DNA from 3 places in the Ancylobacter pratisalsi genome. Region 3 is predicted to be linked to each of the others. Evidence: predicted binding sites of a transcription regulator. Region 3 holds the regulator's gene; each other region holds the start of a gene.

Region 1 (6,290 bases), 1.9 Mb from region 3:
CACCGCCCGCATCCTTGATGTGAAGTATCATGTGCTCCTGCCGGATTCCGAGCATGTCGGCGGCCCTCTGGACTATTTCCAGTGGGCATCGATCCTTCGCTCGGTCTCCGCTCTGACCAGCTTCCACTGGGTTTACCGCGAGAGTGTGAAGCCTTGGCTCGTTGCCGATCTTCTCATTCTCAACGGGCAGATGCCGCGCTCCCTGACCAGCTGCTATCAGAACATCACCCGCTATCTCGACGATATCGCCGCTTACTACGGGAGACAGGGGCAAGCGCAGCGCCTTGCGCGGTCGACGCTGACCAAGCTCGGCAACAGTCGCATGGACGACATTTTTCAGACGGGCCTGCACGAATACATCGATAATTTCGTTTTTGAGAACAACCGCGTCGGTGGCACGGTCACCGAACAGTACTTGCTGTGAACAGCCCACGGGTCCTTGCGTCATGCGTATTAATGTAAACCACGCCACGACCTATACGTACGATCCACCTGCCAATGGAGCGATTCAGGTATTACGGCTGACGCCTGGCAACTATGACGGCCAGTATGTCGTCCGGTGGCGTATCGATGTGTCGGAGGGGTGCCGGCTGCGTGCCCATCAGGACGCGTTCGGCAACATAACCCACAGCTTTGCCGTAGACGGGCCAATCTCCGAGCTGCGTGTGCTGGTCGAAGGCGAGGTGGAAACCCAGGACACCGCCGGCGTGGTCCGCGGTATCAAGGAGCGCTTTCCGCCATCGCTGTTCATGCGCGAGACGGAGCTGACAGCGCCCGAAGCGGAACTGTGCGCCCTGGCTGATTCCATCGTTACCGACGACACTAGCCGACTGGCGACGCTTCATGCCCTCATGGACGCGATAGGCGACGTCATGAGCTATGACCCTGACCCGACCCACGCCTCGACCACCGCAGCCGAGTCATTCGCGTTGAAACGCGGAGTGTGCCAGGACTTTGCGCACATTTTTATCGCGTGCTCGCGCCATCTTGGCATTCCTGCCCGCTATGTCAGCGGCTATCTGGTCGGGGATGGAGCGGCAGCCGACACCGGCGCTGGCCATCAGGCAGGCCACGCCTGGGCAGAAGCCTATGTCGAGGATCTGGGCTGGATTGGGTTCGACGCCACGAACAAGCAATGCCCGACCGACGCCTATATCCGGCTCGCCATAGGACTGGACTATCTGGGCGCCGCGCCGGTTCGCGGCAACCGCTATGGCGGAGGCGACGAGCAACTTTCTGTCGCCCTGCAGGTCGACCAATCAAGCCGGCAGATTCAGGGCTGACGTGTTGCCGATCAGGAAAGCGCCCCGCTATAAGGGCGCGCAGGGGGCGAGTCCGCACGCCTTGGCGCTGCGGATCTAAGGGGAAGTGCCTTCCATGACCTATTGTTGCGGGATTCTCGTGAATGACGGTCTGGTCATGATCGCCGACACGCGGACCAATGCCGGACTGGACAACGTCTCGACCTTCCGCAAGCTCCACATCTTCGAGGAGCCGGGCCGCCATATCATGGCTCTCGCCACAGCCGGCAATCTGTCCATCTCGCAGGCGGTGATCAGCACTCTTCAGGAAGGCCTCGAAAACCCCGAGACCGGCAAGAAGGAAACGCTGGTCGGCTGCACCAGCATGTTCCGGGCGACGCAACTGGTCGGTCGCGCGACGCGCTACGTCTACAGCCTCTACGGCGAAAGCCTGAAGGCGGCCGATGTTCGGTTCGACGTGTCGTTCCTGTTCGGCGGCCAGGTGAATGGCGGACGGCTGCGGATGTTCATGATCTACGCAGCGGGCAATTTCATCGAGTGCACGAACGACACGCCTTTCCTGCAGATCGGCGAGCACAAATATGGGAAGCCGGTTCTCGACCGCTCGATCACGTTCGACACCGATCTGTACGACGCGCTGAAGTCCGGGCTGATCTCAATGGATTCGACCATGCGCTCCAATCTGGGTGTTGGCATGCCGATCGATATTCTGGTCGCCCGGCGTGATGCTGCCCAGGCGGAACTGAGCTACCGGATCGAGCCGGGCGAACCCTATTTCCATGATCTTCGCGAGCGCTGGTCGGCGGCACTGAGGGCAGCGCACACTTCCATCCCACGTCCGCCCTATGGCGATGTGCGCTGACGCGTAAAAATACAAAAGACGACCGGAAGATGTTCAGCCTTCCGGTCGTCCCTATGTTGTATTACCGCCCACATCCGCGGGCGGACGAAAGACCGTCAGGTCAGCAAGTACAGAAGAATGATGATCGGAATGGGAATGCCGATGAGCCACATCAGAATAGCGGGCATATTGAGCCTCCTTCGTCCTCATTAATCTTGATGTTCGTTCTATGACTTGGGTTGTTCAACCTCTTTCGCAGTAACAACGCGGACAGCGATAACTGGTTCCCACGCTTTTGTGAGGCGCATCGGTTCGCTCGTGGTGCGTGCGCACGCCTTGCCCCTTCCGTGAGGCTCGTTCATCTTCCGCGCTCGCGGAGGAGAACGCCATGAATCGCACACGCATCGCCCTCGTCACCGGCGCCGGCACCGGCATCGGCAAGGCCGCCGCCATCGCCCTTGTCGAAGCCGGGTTCACCGTGGTGCTCACGGGTCGCCGCCCTGAGCCTCTTGAGGCGGTTGCCAAGGCGATCGGAGCGGGCACTGACGTCATTCCAGCGGACGTTTCCGATCCTCAGTCTGTGGCAACGCTGTTCGACACGGTCGCCGATCGCCATGGACGGCTCGACCTGCTGTTCAACAATGCAGGTGGCTGGTCAGCCGCGACGCCTATCGAAGACATTCCGCTGGAGGATTGGCAGCGCGTCGTGAACGTCAACCTGACAGGCGTGTTTCTGTGCATCCAGCATGCGATGCGGATGATGAAGGCGCAGAATCCAAAGGGCGGACGGATCATCAATAACGGGTCGATCTCGGCGCATGCGCCGCGCCCTCTGACGGGCCCCTACACGGCGACCAAGCACGCTGTGACCGGCCTCACCAAGCAGGTCGCGCTGGAAGGACGCGCCCACAACATCGCCTGCGGGCAGATCGATATCGGCAATGCCGATACGGACATGGCGGTGAAGATGAAAACCGGCATCCTCCAGCCGAACGGTCAGATCATGGTCGAGCCGACCTTCGATCCCGCCGATGCCGGCCGGGCGGTGGCCTACATGGCAAGTCTGCCACTTGAAGCCAATGTGCTGACCATGACGATCATGGCCTCGGCCGCACCGTTCGTGGGACGGGGATAAGCCCGAATTTCGGCCTCACAGATAGGCGAGAGCACCCTGGAACAGGATCCAGCTCAAAAAGCCCATCACGCCAAGGCTGATCAGCGTCGCGACGATGCCCGCACAAATGAAGGCGCCGTCGCGCTCCACCAGACCGAGCCCAAGGATGCAGACTGCGATACCGGGCGGCAGGTTGCCGAAGATCGGTATCGGCAGCAGCAGCAACAACCCTAGGACGAGCACCATTCCCCCCAGCACCAGGCGCGCGGAGGCGCTGGAGAAATAGATCAGCCGGGGCCGGGAATACCCTTCGAAACGGCGTATCCATTTCAAGGCGCCGTTGATGATTTTCTCGAGCAGGCTGCGTGAGAACGTGCGACTGGCAAGCCAGCGCGGGAGCCACAGCTCATCCCGCCCAAGCATCATCTGCACGCCGACGAAGCTCAGCAGCACGCCGCAGATCACCGGAATTCCGGGAGGCATGGGCAGGCAGTTCGGCAGGCCGAGCAGAAGGAGCGAGAGGCCGAACGCACGGTTTCGCAATGCGTGCACGACTTCGCCAACGCCGATGCGTTCCGCCGAATGGGCGGTCACGATCGCGGAGAGCAGCTCCGACGTGCGCGGGGAGCGGTGATCCACGGGTCGACCTGACACCTCATGCCACGGATGACCCAACCGGCCCCCGTTTCGCCGACCTCATAGCACGGGGAAAGCGGCAAGGAGAGGGCATCGGCGTGAAAAAGGCCTCGGCCCTCCGCTCACAGGTCGACCACCGGAGCGCTCAGTTCAACCGGAACACTCCGTCCACGCGACGCAATTCGGCCGGCTTGATGAGTTGCGAGTGGGCTACCGTGACCGAGTGCAGCGGGCCTTCCAGTTCACGCGCCCAGAATTCAAGAAAGCGGTTCAACTCCGGGAAATGCGGGCTCAGATCATAGTGCTGCCAGAGATAGGTCTGTAGAAGCGCCGGGTGGTCGGGCATGCGATAGAGAATCTGCGCGGTTGTCAGTCCATAGCCGGTGAGTTGCCGAATGAAGTCCGGTGATGCAACACCTCGCGGCGCGCGCGCTTCCGTGGTGGGCCCGTTCGACGCGTCTTGGAATGCCATGTGGAACCTCCTGTCGCGATGATTCCAATTGTGTGGACCCCTCGACCGTCCCGCAAGGTTAAAATTTGCATTTCCTGTTCAATATCAATGCATTGGCAGCATGTTTGACGGAGTGCTGACAGGACGCCGCCGTCACCCGCTGGCACTCTCACCTCGTGACTGCCAGTTTTTTGCCGTCCGGCCCTTGCGTCGCATTTGGACGACTCCTAGATGTCGGCCAGCGGTACGGTGACGATCCCGGAATCGTGCCGCAACAGATTTAGCGATCGATACGAATTCTGGAGAGAACCGATGAAGTTCCGTCCCCTGCATGACCGGGTAGTGGTCAAGCGCATCGACGCGGAAGAGAAGAGCGCCGGCGGCATCATCATCCCCGACAGCGCCAAGGAAAAGCCCTCCCAGGGCGAGGTGGTCGCGGTTGGTCCCGGCGCGCGTGACGAGGCCGGCAAGCTGGTCCCGCCCGACGTCAAGGCGGGCGACAAGGTGCTGTTCGGCAAGTGGTCCGGCACCGAGGTCAAGATCGACGGCGTCGATTATCTGATCATGAAGGAATCCGACATTCTCGGCGTCCTGGAAGCCACCGCATCGGCCAAGAAGGCCGCGTGAGCACGCTTTAACGCGGCTCGCCACACTTCACCGGAGTGAAAATACATGTCTGCCAAAGAAGTAAAATTCTCGACGGATGCGCGCGACAAGATGCTGCGCGGCGTCGACATCCTCGCCAATGCGGTGAAGGTCACGCTCGGCCCCAAGGGTCGTAACGTCGTCATCGAGAAGAGCTTCGGCGCCCCGCGCATCACCAAGGACGGCGTCACCGTCGCCAAGGAGATCGAGCTCGAGGACAAGTTCGAGAACATGGGCGCCCAGATGGTGCGCGAAGTGGCCTCGCGTACCAATGACCTCGCAGGCGACGGCACCACCACCGCCACCGTGCTCGCCCAGGCGATCGTCAAGGAAGGCACCAAGGCGGTTGCCGCCGGCATGAACCCGATGGACCTCAAGCGCGGCATCGACCTCGCTGTCGAGGCGATCGTTGCCGATCTCAAGAAGAACGCCCGCAAGGTGACGTCCAACAGCGAGATCGCCCAGGTCGGCACCATCTCCGCCAATGGCGACGCCGATGTCGGCAAGTTCCTCGCCGAGGCGATGCAGAAGGTCGGCAACGAGGGTGTCATCACCGTCGAGGAAGCCAAGACCGCCGAGACCGAGCTCGACGTCGTCGAGGGCATGCAGTTCGACCGTGGCTACCTTTCGCCCTACTTCGTGACCAACGCCGAGAAGATGCGCGTTGAGTTCGAGGACCCCTACATCCTCATCCACGAGAAGAAGCTCTCGGGCCTGCAGGAATTGCTCCCGGTCCTCGAGGCTGTTGTCCAGTCGGGCAAGCCGCTCCTGATCATCGCTGAGGACGTCGAGGGCGAGGCTCTGGCCACGCTCGTCGTCAACAAGCTGCGCGGCGGCCTCAAGGTCGCGGCCGTGAAGGCTCCCGGCTTCGGCGACCGCCGCAAGGCCATGCTGCAGGATATCGCGATCCTGACCGGTGGCGACGCCATCTCCGAGGACCTCGGCATCAAGCTCGACTCGGTGACGCTCGACATGCTCGGCCGCGCCAAGAAGGTGGTGATCGAGAAGGAAAACACCACGATTGTCGACGGTGCCGGCAAGAAGAAGGACATCGAGGGCCGCGTTGCCCAGATCAAGGCGCAGATCGAGGAGACCACCTCGGACTACGACCGTGAGAAGCTCCAGGAGCGTCTGGCCAAGCTCGCGGGCGGCGTCGCGGTGATCCGCGTCGGCGGCGCGACCGAAGTCGAAGTCAAGGAGAAGAAGGACCGCGTCGACGACGCCCTGCACGCCACCCGTGCGGCCGTCGAAGAAGGCATCCTTCCGGGCGGCGGCGTTGCTCTGCTGCGTGCCACCAAGGTGCTGGAAGGCGTCAAGACCGCCAATTCCGACCAGAAGACC
Region 2 (6,290 bases), 1.3 Mb from region 3:
TTCTCGGCGCTGCGCAGGGCAAGCTCGGCCTGGCGCAGGCGCTCATCCGCAATGCCCTCGATCCGGTGCAGCACATAGAGCATGGCCGTCCCGCCCTCCCAGGGCGTGGAGATCAGCCGGGCCTCGACGGGGATCGCGCCTCCGCGCGCGGTGAGCAGCGTCAGCGCGCCGGCTTCCGGTCCCCTGCGCTCTTCCGAACTGCCGAACAGCCCGGCGAGCCCGCCGGCGGCTTCAAGCGCGGCGAGATCCTGATGACCGGTCCAGTCCAGCAGCGCGCGGTTGGCGTAGAGCATGCGGTCGCCCCGGAACGCCAGCATAGCGAGCGGGAGCCGGTCGAGCACCGGTCGCTCGCCATCCGCCAGGACCCGGCGCAGGCCATCGGGCTCGGTCGGGGCGGTGACGGACGGCGCGGGCTCGGCCGGGAGTGGATGTGTCGGGGCGGGTGTGGCGCGGCCGGAGGCGGAGCGGATGTCGATGGGTGCCGATGTGTCGGGCGCGGTGGTGTCGGGCCGCGGCCCGTCTTCGCCCGACGTGGAGGGCTCACCGAGAAAGTCGGGTGCGTCGTCGTCGCCTTCGAGGCGGGCTCCGAGCGCCCGTGCGATTTCGCGGAAGGCATTGCGCTCGCCGGTCGACAGCCCTTCCCAGGAGGCGCGAATGGTTGCGGGGCGCGGCGCGGGCGGCTCGGCGTGGAGCTGCACCACATTGGGCGCCTTTGGCGGCGTGGGGGGCACGACGGGCGGGGCTGCCGGCGCCGGCGTGTCCTGTCCGGGCAGCCCGTGGGGGGCTTCGGTGGCGGGAGCAACAGGCGCTGCGGGAGGCACGGGCCCGGCAATGGGGGGCTGCGCGACAGGGGGCGTGGGCGCGGCGAAGGGAGTTGCGGCAATGGGCGGCGGCGCGGGTGGCGCCGGCTCGGCAGGGGTGATCATGGGCGGGGGGGTATAGAGCGGCGGAGTAGGCGGCGCGGCGCGGCGGCCCCGGACGATGCCGAAGCCACGCATGCCATCGCCCCGGATGGGAGCGCCGCCGAGTTCGATATCCAGCGCGTCGCCGCGTGCGGTGGGCAGCACGATGGGCAGATGATTGAAGCTCAGGCCCTGAAGAACAGCGTGGTGCGCACCCGGAGCGCCCAGGGCCTGAAAGTCGCGACCCGCGATGGTCTCCACTGGCTGGTCGAGCGCGGCCGCCAGACGCGGATCGATATGGTTGAGGCGCGCGTCCGGTCCGGTCCGCCAGGTGAAGCGTTGCGGCAGAGAGGGGGCGGCGGCCGCTTCGGGCGTGGCGTTGGCGGGCTGCGGCGCCGGGGCCGGCTCGGCCTCGCCTATGGCGCCGATACGCTCCCCCGCGACCAGCAGAGCGGCCTTCGCCGGTCCGGCGGTCAGCAGCGTGCAGGCGAAGACGACGGGCGTCAGCCGGCCGGGAAGACGCAGCCGCTCAAGCCGCGCCGGGCGATCGGCCCTCAGCATCGGCAGGATGCGGACCAGCGTCGCGGCCAGTTCCGCGGCAACCGCCGCTGTTTCCAGCAGCGCACGACCGCCCGCATTGGCCGCCAGAAGCGTGCCATTCGGGCGCAGCAGAACCGCAGGCATAGCTCCGCCGAGCGCCGTCTGTGCGCGCGTGCAAAGCTCAGCCTCCGCGTGTGCCTGCTGCATGGTATGTTCGTCCCCGGAAGCACTCGTGCCGGGCGGAAGGCCTTTCGGCGATATTCCTTCCATCCGGCACCCGCACTACCTTAATGTCCACTGTGCCCTTGCGCCATGTCGGCGGGGGTGCGTCATCACGGCTTCGCAGTTTCAGGTTAACCGGTGACCACTGAAGCCGGTTAATCACTTGCAACCATGGAGCCGTCGCGGGCCAGCGATTTCTGTTGCGTTGCGGCGCGTTTATAATACTTTCGTCGTAGGCATCTGCGCCAATGGAGTATGCCGGACGACTGGCGTTAGGATGAAACGTCGACAGCGGAGGTGTGCCCATGGCCGATGATCCGAAGACACGTGTTCCTGAAGAGTTGCGCAATTTCGCCGAGCAGGGCGTCGATCAGGCGCGCGCGGCGATGGATGGCGTGATGACCGCCGCCCACAAGGCGCTCGACGATGCCGGCCGACAGGTCGACGCCGCCCATGACAATGTCCGCGAATTGGGCCGGACCACACTCGACTTCGCGGAGGCGAACATCGCCGCGGCCTTCGACTTCGCCGCGCGCATCGCCAAGGCACAGACCGTCGACGAGTGGCCCCGTCTCCAGGCCGACTTCCTGAACGAGCAGGCGGCGCGCCTGACCGAACAGGCCAAGACGCTGGGCGAGCACGGCGTCTCCGCGACCATGAAGGGCGCCTCAGGCATCGATCCCGCCACGCCCAAGAAGTAGTGCGGCACCCGCCGGGAAAAGGCTTTCCCGGCATGTCCCCGCAAAAAAAATTCGGCTTCGGGTTTTATTGTGCATTGCAATATGATAGTGCAATGCACAATTGATGGATGCGGCGTCAGGAAGGACCCCCGCTCGATATCGGGTGTCGCGTCTTCCACGCGCGAGGTGCGATCGTAGACCGCGGAAGCGATCGCGACCTTCTTGGTTGTTACCGCGATGCGAGGAGACAACACATGGTTGAAGCTACTCCCGTCACGCCTTCCCCGAAGAAGGCTGCCAAGGCTGCCACCAACGCGTTCGAGTCGACCTTCCCGAAGATGGACATGCCCTCTCTCGAAGTGCCGGCGGCCGTGCGTGAAATGGCCGAGAAGAGCGTGCAGAGCGCTCGCGAGGCTTACGAGAAGATGAAGGCAAGCGCCGAGGAGACCACGGATCTCCTTGAGGACACCTACACGACCGCTTCCAAGGGCGTGACCGAATACAACACGGTGGCTCTGGAGTCGCTGCGCAGCAATGTGAACGCCGCCTTCGACTATATGAGCGCGCTGATGGGAACCAAGAGCGTCTCCGAGGCGGTCGAGCTTTCCACCGGCCACATGCGCAAGCAGTTCGACGTGCTTTCCGCCCAGGCGAAGGAACTTTCCACCATCGCCCAGAAGGTGGCCACGGAGACCGCAGAGCCGATCAAGGCTTCGGTCGAGAAGAACATCAAGAAGTCGGCCTGATCCCGGCTTCGCGCGTCAATCTGCGCCATCAAAACCGGTCCGCGTCGCGGGCCGGTTTTTTTTTCGTGCCGGCACGCTTTTTCGGCGCTTCCTTCTGCTTGACACCTTTTTGTGGCCTGCCTATCTCCGCAGCGGTTTTGGCACTCGCTTCAGAAGAGTGCTAGACGTCCACCCGAACGCCAAACTGGCGTGTGACAGGTTGATCCGAGGAGCCTCCAATGGCCAAGCTGAAGTTCCGCCCCCTGCATGATCGTATCGTGGTGAAGCGCCTCGACGCGGAAGAGAAGACTGCCGGCGGCATCATCATTCCCGACAGCGCCAAGGAAAAGCCCTCCCAGGGCGAAGTGGTCGCGGTTGGTCCCGGCGCGCGTGACGAGGCCGGCAAGCTGGTCCCGCTCGACGTCAAGGCGGGCGACAAGGTGCTGTTCGGCAAGTGGTCCGGCACCGAGGTCAAGGTTGACGGTCAGGACCTCCTGATCATGAAGGAATCCGACGTCATGGGCATCGTCGGCTGAACGCCGGCTGATCGCACCGCGACGAACCGGCCCGGATCGCCCGGCGTCTCCACGCCGCTCCGGGCCGTGAACACCCCTATTCAGGAGTAGGCTATATGGCTGCCAAGGAAGTAAAATTCGCCGGCGATGCGCGCGAGAAGATGCTGCGCGGCGTCGACATCCTCGCCAATGCGGTGAAGGTCACGCTCGGCCCCAAGGGCCGTAACGTCGTCATCGACAAGAGCTTCGGCGCCCCGCGCATCACCAAGGACGGCGTCACCGTCGCCAAGGAGATCGAGCTCGAGGACAAGTTCGAGAACATGGGCGCCCAGATGGTGCGCGAAGTGGCCTCGAAGACCAACGACCTTGCGGGTGACGGCACCACCACCGCCACCGTGCTCGCCCAGGCGATCGTCAAGGAAGGCGCCAAGGCGGTTGCCGCCGGCATGAACCCGATGGACCTCAAGCGCGGCATCGACCTCGCCGTCACCGAGGCGATCAAGGACATCGTCAAGCGCGCCAAGAAGGTGAAGTCGAGCGACGAAGTCGCCCAGGTCGGCACCATCTCCGCCAATGGCGACGCCGCGATCGGCGAGATGATCGCCGGCGCGATGCAGAAGGTCGGCAACGAGGGTGTCATCACCGTCGAGGAAGCCAAGACCGCCGAGACCGAGCTTGAAGTGGTCGAGGGCATGCAGTTCGACCGCGGCTACCTCTCTCCCTATTTCGTCACCAATGCCGAGAAGATGACGGTGGATCTCGACGATCCCTACATGCTCATCTTCGACAAGAAGCTCTCCGGCCTGCAGGCGATCCTGCCCGTGCTTGAGGCGGTTGTGCAGTCGGGCAAGCCGCTGCTCATCGTTGCGGAGGACGTCGAGGGCGAGGCTCTGGCCACGCTCGTCGTCAACAAGCTGCGCGGCGGCCTCAAGGTCGCGGCCGTGAAGGCTCCCGGCTTCGGCGATCGCCGCAAGGCCATGCTGGAAGACATCGCCATCCTCACCGGTGGTCAGGTGATCTCCGAGGAGCTCGGCATCAAGCTTGAGAGCGTCAGCCTCGACATGCTCGGCCGCGCCAAGAAGGTGCTGATCGAGAAGGAAAAGACCACGATTGTCGACGGTGCCGGCAAGAAGAAGGACATCGAGGGCCGCGTTGCCCAGATCAAGGCGCAGATCGAGGAGACGACCTCGGACTACGACCGTGAGAAGCTCCAGGAGCGTCTGGCCAAGCTCGCGGGCGGCGTTGCGGTGATCCGCGTCGGCGGCGCGACCGAAATCGAGGTCAAGGAAAAGAAGGACCGCATCGACGACGCGCTGAACGCCACCCGCGCCGCGGTGCAGGAAGGCATCGTTCCCGGCGGCGGCATCGCCCTGCTGCGCGCCAAGAAGTCGATCGACAAGCTGACCAATGACAACCCCGACATCGCCGCCGGCATCAAGATCGTGCTGAAGGCGCTTGAGGCCCCGATCCGCCAGATCGCCGAGAATTCCGGCGTCGAAGGCTCGATCGTGGTCGGCAAGGTCCAGGAGTCGAAGGACCAGAACTTCGGCTTCAACGCCCAGTCCGAGCAGTATGTCGACATGATCGCGTCGGGCATCGTCGATCCGGCCAAGGTCGTGCGCACGGCCCTGCAGGACGCGGCCTCGATCGCCGGCCTGCTCATCACCACCGAGGCGATGGTCGCCGACCTGCCCAAGCCCGCAGCGGCGGCTCCGGCCATGCCGGGCGGCGGCATGGGCGGCATGGGCGGCATGGATTTCTGACGAAATCCACGGTCCCCACGCTGTGTCCGGGTGCTCGGGCCCGGCGAAACGGGGCTTGAGTGGTGGCATGGATTTCCCAGGAGGGCCACGCTCCCACGACGGACATTGCCTGTGACGAGGATGAGGGCGTGGCGAGAGCCGCGCCCTTTTCTTTTGGCGCGCCACTGGTCGTTGGCGGGCCCTTGTCCTCCGCTTGGCGACCCCGGCCCCGGCCGTCTGCCTCTGGCCAGATCTCGGCAGCGCCATAGATGACGTCGGCAGGCGCTGTTTGCGACATTCTGATGTGCGCCTGCGGGGGAGGCGGTTCATCCTCCCTTCACACCGAGAGGGAGGCGCGCCGATGGATCAACGCATTATCGATCTCTACGATCGCTTCACGCATGGTCAGCTCGACCGGCGCAGTTTCATGGACCGGCTGGCAACGCTGGCCGGGTCGGCGGCAGCGGCGGGCGCCCTGCTGCCGCTTCTCGCCAACGACTATGCGAGCGCCGCGATCGCGCCGGAGGACGACCCCCGGCTGGAGGTCGCGCGCGTCAGCTATCCATCCGGCAATGGCGAGGTGAGCGGCTATCTGGCCCGTGCCCGGCGTGTCGACAGCAAGCGGCCGGCGGTGCTTGTGATCCATGAGAACCGGGGCCTTAACCCGCATATCAAGGACATTACGCGGCGGGTCGCGCTGGGCGGCTATCTCGCCTTCGGCGTCGACCTGCTGTCTGCGCAAGGAGGGACGCCCGACGACGAGGACAAGGCGCGCGACATGATCGCCGCGCTGGACCGGCCGGCCACGGTCGCGCGCGCGGTCGATGCCGTCGCGTTCCTGGCTGCCCACCCGGCCTCGACAGGGGAGGTGGGCGCTCTCGGCTTCTGCTGGGGTGGGGCGATGGTGAACCTGCTCGCCGAGGCGAGCCCGGAGCTCAAGGCGGGCGTGGCCTATTACGGCATG
Region 3 (6,290 bases):
GCCATGCCCGGCGCGCTCGACGCGGGCGAGCCAGTCTTCGGGTCCACGTTCCGTGCTGGTGGCCCGCCGTCCTTCATCGGTGTCGATCCGGCCATGGGCACCCGGTCCCACGCCGGCATATTCGCCATAGCGCCAGTACAGCAGGTTATGCCGGCTTTCCGCGCCGGGACGTGCGTGGTTGGAAATCTCGTAGGCAGGCATGCCTGCCGCCAAAGTCACGTCCTGCGTCACGTCCCACAGCGCACGGGCGTGGTCGCCATCGGGCACCATCAATTTGCCGGCCCGATGCAGCGCGGCGAAGGGCGTCCCTTCCTCGATGGTGAGCTGATAGAGCGAAAGATGCTCGCAACCCTCGCCGATCGCCCGTTCCAGCTCGGTGCGCCAGGCATCAGGTGACTGATCGGGGCGCGCATAGATCAGGTCGAAGGACACGCGCTCAAACGCCGCGCGTGCCACCGCCACCGCCGCCAGCGCCTCGTCCGCCGTGTGCATCCGCCCCAGCGCCTTCAGCGCCGTATCGTCCAGCGCCTGCACGCCGAGCGACACCCGGTTGACGCCGGCGGCGCGGAAGCCGCGAAAGCGCGAGGCTTCGACACTGGTGGGGTTGGCCTCGAGCGTCACCTCGGCCCGGGCATCCAGCGGCCAGGCGGCGTCGATCGCCTCAAGAATCGCGCCAACCGTCTCGGGCGCCATCAGTGAGGGCGTCCCACCGCCGAAGAAGACGCTCTGGGTACGCCGCTGGCCGGTGCGGGCCCGCATATGGGCGATCTCGGCACGGAACGCGGCAACGAAACGCCCCTGGTCCGGCGGCGTATGGCGGACATGCGAATTGAAGTCGCAATACGGGCACTTGGCCTTGCAGAACGGCCAATGCACATACACCCCGAAGCCGGGATCGGCCGGCGGCGGGCCGCGAAACGAGCTGTCAGTCAAATCTGGCCCCGAGACAGGCCTCGGCCAGCGCCATGAAGGCCCGGGCGCGGTGCGAGAGGCCACGGCCCAGAGGCGGCAGACCGTGCTTCTCGGCGCCGGTCATCTCGCCGAAGGTGCGGCTGTGGCCATCCGGCTGGAACATGGGATCGTAGCCGAACCCCGCGGGACCGCGCGGAGGCCAGACCAGCGTGCCTTCGACGACACCCTCGAAATCCTCCAGATGGCCATCGGGCCAGGCCAGACAGAGCGCGGAGATGAAATAGGCCCGGCGCAGATCGGGAATAGTGGCCTGTGCATCGCGCAGGCCCTCCTCGACCTTGGCCATGGCAGCCATGAAGTCTTTCTCAGGTCCCGCCCATCGCGCGGTATAGAGCCCCGGCGCCCCGCCGAGCGCTTCCACGCACAGGCCGGAATCGTCGGCGAAAGCTGGAAGACCGGAAGCGTTCGCCGCCGAAACCGCCTTGATCCGGGCGTTCTCGGCAAAGGTGCCACCCGTCTCCTCGGGCTCCGGCAGGCCGAGATCGTCGGCCGACACCGCGTCGACGCCGTAAGGCGCCAGCAGGCCCCGCATTTCCTCAAGCTTGCCGGCATTGTGGGTCGCGATCACGACGCGCCCGGCGAGGCGGCGATGGGATTCAGCCATGGCTCAGGCCACCGCCAGCTTCTGGAGATCGACCAGCTTGGTCACGCCCTTGCGGGCCAGGCCGACCATGGCGTTGAACTCGCCCTCGGTGAAGGGCGTCTTCTCCGCCGTTCCCTGAATCTCGACGAAGCCCCCCGCGCCGGTCATCACGAAATTGCAGTCCGTCTCAGCGTCGGAATCTTCCGCATAGTCGAGATCAAGGCGCGGCTCGCCATCGACGATGCCGCACGACACTGCCGCGATGTGGTCGCGCAGCGGGATGGTGGGCAGCATACCGCGCGTCTTCATCCAGCTCAGGCAGTCATGAAGCGCGATCCAGGCCCCGGTGACCGACGCGGTGCGTGTTCCCCCGTCGGCCTGGATCACGTCGCAGTCGACGGTAATCTGACGTTCGCCAAGCTTTTGGAGATCGACCACCGCGCGCAGCGAACGCCCGATCAGGCGCTGGATCTCCTGGGTGCGGCCCGAGGGCTTGCCGGCCGTCACCTCACGGCGCGTGCGCTCGTGGGTGGCGCGTGGCAACATGCCATACTCGGCCGTCACCCAGCCACGGCCTTGCCCCTTCAGCCACGGCGGCAGGCGCTCTTCCAAAGTGGCGGCGACAAGAACATGGGTCTCGCCAAATTTCACGAGGCAGCTACCCTCGGCGTGGCGAAGCACGCCGCGTTCGAAGCTGACGGCTCGCATCTCGTCGGTGGCGCGGCGTGAAGGACGCATACGGAAACTCTCTCCAAGTTTGAGCCGGCACTTGTACGGGGCAGACCATTTGCGCTCAAGCCCGCAGATCGCTTGAACCGATGAGGTGAATGCCGAAATATAGCGCTGCAACGATAGGATTCAGCTGCGCAATGCCACTTGATCCTCTGATCACCGCCGCCGCCCCGCATCTCGCGCGTCTCGACGAGCGCTCGCGTGAGATTTTTCGCCAGATCGTCGAGACCTATCTCGCGACCGGCGAGCCCGCCGGCTCGCGCAATATCTCGCGTCTCATCCCGATGACGCTGTCGCCGGCCTCGGTCCGCAACGTCATGGCGGATCTCGAAGCGGCGGGGCTCATCTTTGCCCCCCACACCAGCGCCGGACGGCTGCCGACCGACCGTGGGCTGCGCTTCTTCGTCGATGCGCTGCTTGAAATCGGGGACGTATCGGAAGACGAACGTAACGCGATCGAGCTGCAGGTGCGCGCAGCAGCCAGGGCGCAGTCGGTGGAGGGCGTGCTGGCAGAAGCCTCCAATATGCTCTCCGGCCTCTCGCGCGGTGCCGGCATCGTGACCGCAAGCCGGGTCGACGGCCGGCTGAAGCACATCGAATTCGTGCCGTTGGACGCCAATCGCGCGCTGCTGATCCTGGTATCGGAAGACGGCGAGGTCGAAAACCGGCTGGTGCCGCTTCCGACAGGTCTTCCCGTCTCGGCGCTGGTCGAGGCCACCAATTTTCTGAACTCGCGCACCCGCGGGCGCACGCTCGCCGAGCTCCGCGCCGAAGTCGAGCGCACCCTTGCCGAGCGGCGGGCCGAGCTCGACGAGGTCACCGCGCGCGTGGTCGAGACCGGGCTTGCGAGTTGGTCGGGCGGCGACAAGGCCGAACGCAGGCTGATCGTGCGCGGCCAGACCCGCCTTCTGCACGACCTGAAGGCGATCGAGGATCTTGAGCGGGTGCGCCTGCTGTTCGATGACCTCGACTCCAAGCAGGAGGTGGTCGACCTTCTCGGGCGCGCCGAGGAGGCGCAGGCGCTGCGCATCTTCATCGGTTCCGAGAACAATCTTTTCTCGCTCTCGGGCTCCTCCACCATCGTCGCGCCCTATCGCGACGGACAGGGCCGAGTGGTCGGCGTGCTCGGCGTGATCGGGCCGACACGGCTGAATTACGCCCGTATCGTACCCATGGTGGACTTCACCGCGCGCGTCGTCAGCCGGGTATTGGCCGGCCCCGGAGCCGACGCAGCTTGATTTTTGATGCTCGCGCCCCGATATGGCGCACATCCGCCGAATGTTGTCGGCGGGCGAGATATTTCTCCCGACGAGGTACTTATGAGCGAACATTCCCGCGATCCGGCGGAACAGACTGACGCGATGCCCGACGCTCCCGAAATGGAGAACGGCGCGGCGGCGGCCCCCGCGGACGACGCCGCGCTTCTCGCGGCCGAGAAGGAACGCCTCGAGGCCGAGGTCGCGAGCCTGAAGGACAAGTTCCTGCGCGCCTTCGCCGAGGCGGACAATGTGCGCCGCCGCGCCGAGCGTGAGGTTGCCGACGCCAAGGTCTACGGCATTACGGGCTTTGCCCGTGATGTGCTGAACGTCGCCGACGACTTCGAGCGCGCGATGGGCGCCATCGACGCCGAGGCCCGCGACGCGGCGGAAGGCACGCTGAAGACACTGATCGACGGCATCGAGCTGACATCCCGCGCCCTGATCCAGACGCTCACCAAGCATGGCGTGGCTCGGATCGAGGCCGAGGGGTCGAAGTTCGATCCCAATCTGCACCAGGCGATGTTTGAAGTGCCGAATGCGGAACTGCCCAACGGGACCGTCGTGCAGGTCATCCAGCCCGGCTACACCATTGGCGGACGCGTTCTGCGCCCGGCGCTGGTTGGCGTTTCCAAGGGCGGGCCCAAGGCAGCGCCCACCGACGCCCCCGCCGACCCGAACTGATCGGCCACGCTTTCAGCGGCCCGATTTCGGGCTGCGGATGCCAAAGTCCGCGGCCCGGAGAACGGCAACCGCGCGGCCATATGTTTGGTCCGCGCGGGTTACGCCTGCGTCAGCGCATCTCGATACCGTCGCGCAAGCCGCGCATCGCGGTGAAGCTGGTGTCGAATCCCTCCGCCGGGGCGACACCGACCATGCGCAGATAGCCGGCCCGGCCAAAGCGCAGCCATTGCGCCACCTTGACCGGCTTTCCCGACTGCATCTCCACGGCCTTGGCGATCAGCTCGTAGCCCGGCTGGCCGCCGATGCGTTGCGGGCCGCCGCGCTCGACCTTCAGTTCCTTCACGCCGGGCACACTGGAAATCGCGCGCTTGGCAAGGCTCTCGCGATCATCCTCGCGCACATCGCCCGGTGCGGCCGCGATGATGAAGAACGGCTGGCTGGCGATATCGGCCGCTTTTTCCTCGCCCTTGGTCAGCAGCACCGCGTTGTTGCCGAGCACGCGCACGACCCGATAGCCCTCCATGTTCTGGATCGAGAAGGGCAGGCCAGCCAGAAGTTCGTCCTGTGTCGGCGGCGGGCGGAAGGTGACGCTCATCAACGCCGCGTCCACCGCGCTGTCGGGATAACGCGCCGACGCCTCTTCGGGAAACTGCACCGTGACCATGGCGGCCTGTTCACCGGAGCCGACCAGCATGATCCACTTCTTCAGCGCTGCCGGGCCCATGGTCTGATAGCCGGACATCAACACGCCCTTGGCCCCGCCCGGCAGTGTAACGTCGCGCTTTTGCTCGATCGTCACGCCCTTGCTCTGCAGCGCCTCGGGCGTGAAGCTCTTGGACACCTCCTCAAGCGCGCTGCCTGGCACTTCCATGATCAGGATCGCCGCCCGCGCCACGCGGTCCTCGAAGCCGGGAACACCGGGAATCTCGGCCATACCCGGCGGCGGCAGAAGGCCCACCGTGCCGTGATTGGGAAAGACCGCCTCCTGCGCGGCGGCCGGCAAAGCGGCCGCGACGAGGAAAAAACAGGCCATGAAGAGGTGGCAGAGGCGGGCGCGCACGAGACGGCTCATTCCGTTTCCTTCGGTTGAGATCGGCATTCAGGCGGATCGACTTGCCAGCTTCCCGGCCATTCCGCCCCATTCGAACGTCAAGACGGCAGAATTCCGCCATCCTCGGCAGAATTCACACGACGTAACGTGAGATTGATGCGCCCAGGCTGCTTCAGCAAGGTCGAGCTGTCAGGAACAATACGATCAACGCCATGAAAAGCCAGCCGGGCCGGCCCGGACAGAAGCAGCGCATCGCCCGAAGCGAGGCGGATGGAGCGCGTGGGGTCGCCTCGCTCCTGCCCGCCGATGCGGAACAGCGCGGTATCCCCCAATGAGAGCGAGAGCACCGGCGCGCGCAGTTCGCGTTCATCGCGATCCTGGTGAAGCCCCATGCGCGCGCCCGGCGCATACCAGTTGATGAGGCAGGCTTCAGGCGCGAGCGAGGCACCGGAAAGCGCGTTCCACGCCTCCAGCAACATTGCGGGCATGGCGGGCCAGGGCGCGCCGGTTTCGGGATGGTTCGGCTGGTAGCGGTAACCGGTCTCGTCCGCCACCCATCCCAGAGGCCCGCAATTCGACATCCGCACCGAGAGCGGCTTGCCGGTGCGCGGCATGCGCGGGGAGAACAGCGGCGCGCGCTCCAACACCTGGCGAAGCTCCCCGACCAGACTCTCCTGCCGCGTGCGGTTGAGCCAGCCGGGCCACCACAGGCACCCGGGAACGATCTCTACCGCCGTAACCATCGGCCCCGCCTCAGAGCTTGCGCAAGGAAACCGCTTCGATCTCATGATCCCCGCCCTTGCGCAGGATCAGGTCGGCGCGCTGGCGGGTCGGCAAGATGTTCTCGCGCAGGTTCACCAGGTTGATGGACCGCCAGATCGAGCGCGCCGTCGCGTCCGCTTCCGCCTCGGAGAACGCCGCATAGCGGTGAAAATAGGCGGCCGGGTCGCGGAAGGCCGTGCCGCGCAAACGCAGGAATCGCTCGACATACCAGCGTTCCAGGATCGCCTCG

The links. The regulator HrcA, encoded in region 3, represses chaperone genes, less so after heat shock. The targets are predictions, from matches to a motif close to GTTAGCACTCNCNNNNNGNGAGTGCTAAC.
Region 1: a site for HrcA is predicted at 4,464-4,492, ahead of groES (co-chaperone GroES). Genes of this name have one in related genera too.
Region 2: a site for HrcA is predicted at 3,227-3,255, ahead of groES (co-chaperone GroES). Genes of this name have one in related genera too.

The regions. Positions count from the first base shown of each region.
Region 1 covers NZ_CP048630.1:4,047,381-4,053,670, reverse strand. The annotation lists gene G3A50_RS18905 (alpha-E domain-containing protein) at 1-424, shown strand, start outside; gene G3A50_RS18900 (transglutaminase family protein) at 447-1,283, shown strand; gene G3A50_RS18895 (proteasome-type protease) at 1,378-2,124, shown strand; gene G3A50_RS18890 (SDR family oxidoreductase) at 2,492-3,238, shown strand; gene G3A50_RS18885 (exopolysaccharide biosynthesis protein) at 3,254-3,856, opposite strand; gene G3A50_RS18880 (usg protein) at 3,999-4,325, opposite strand; gene groES (co-chaperone GroES) at 4,617-4,931, shown strand; gene groL (chaperonin GroEL) at 4,977-6,290, shown strand, end outside.
Region 2 covers NZ_CP048630.1:3,392,487-3,398,776, forward strand. The annotation lists gene G3A50_RS15915 (ATP-binding protein) at 1-1,649, opposite strand, end outside; gene G3A50_RS15920 (phasin family protein) at 1,970-2,365, shown strand; gene G3A50_RS15925 (phasin) at 2,599-3,090, shown strand; gene groES (co-chaperone GroES) at 3,309-3,605, shown strand; gene groL (chaperonin GroEL) at 3,701-5,347, shown strand; gene G3A50_RS15940 (dienelactone hydrolase family protein) at 5,688-6,290, shown strand, end outside.
Region 3 covers NZ_CP048630.1:2,109,228-2,115,517, forward strand. The annotation lists gene hemW (radical SAM family heme chaperone HemW) at 1-933, opposite strand, end outside; gene rdgB (RdgB/HAM1 family non-canonical purine NTP pyrophosphatase) at 926-1,576, opposite strand; gene rph (ribonuclease PH) at 1,580-2,293, opposite strand; gene hrcA (heat-inducible transcriptional repressor HrcA) at 2,425-3,525, shown strand; gene grpE (nucleotide exchange factor GrpE) at 3,607-4,227, shown strand; gene G3A50_RS10015 (hypothetical protein) at 4,337-5,299, opposite strand; gene G3A50_RS10020 (alpha-ketoglutarate-dependent dioxygenase AlkB family protein) at 5,377-6,021, opposite strand; gene coaA (type I pantothenate kinase) at 6,032-6,290, opposite strand, start outside.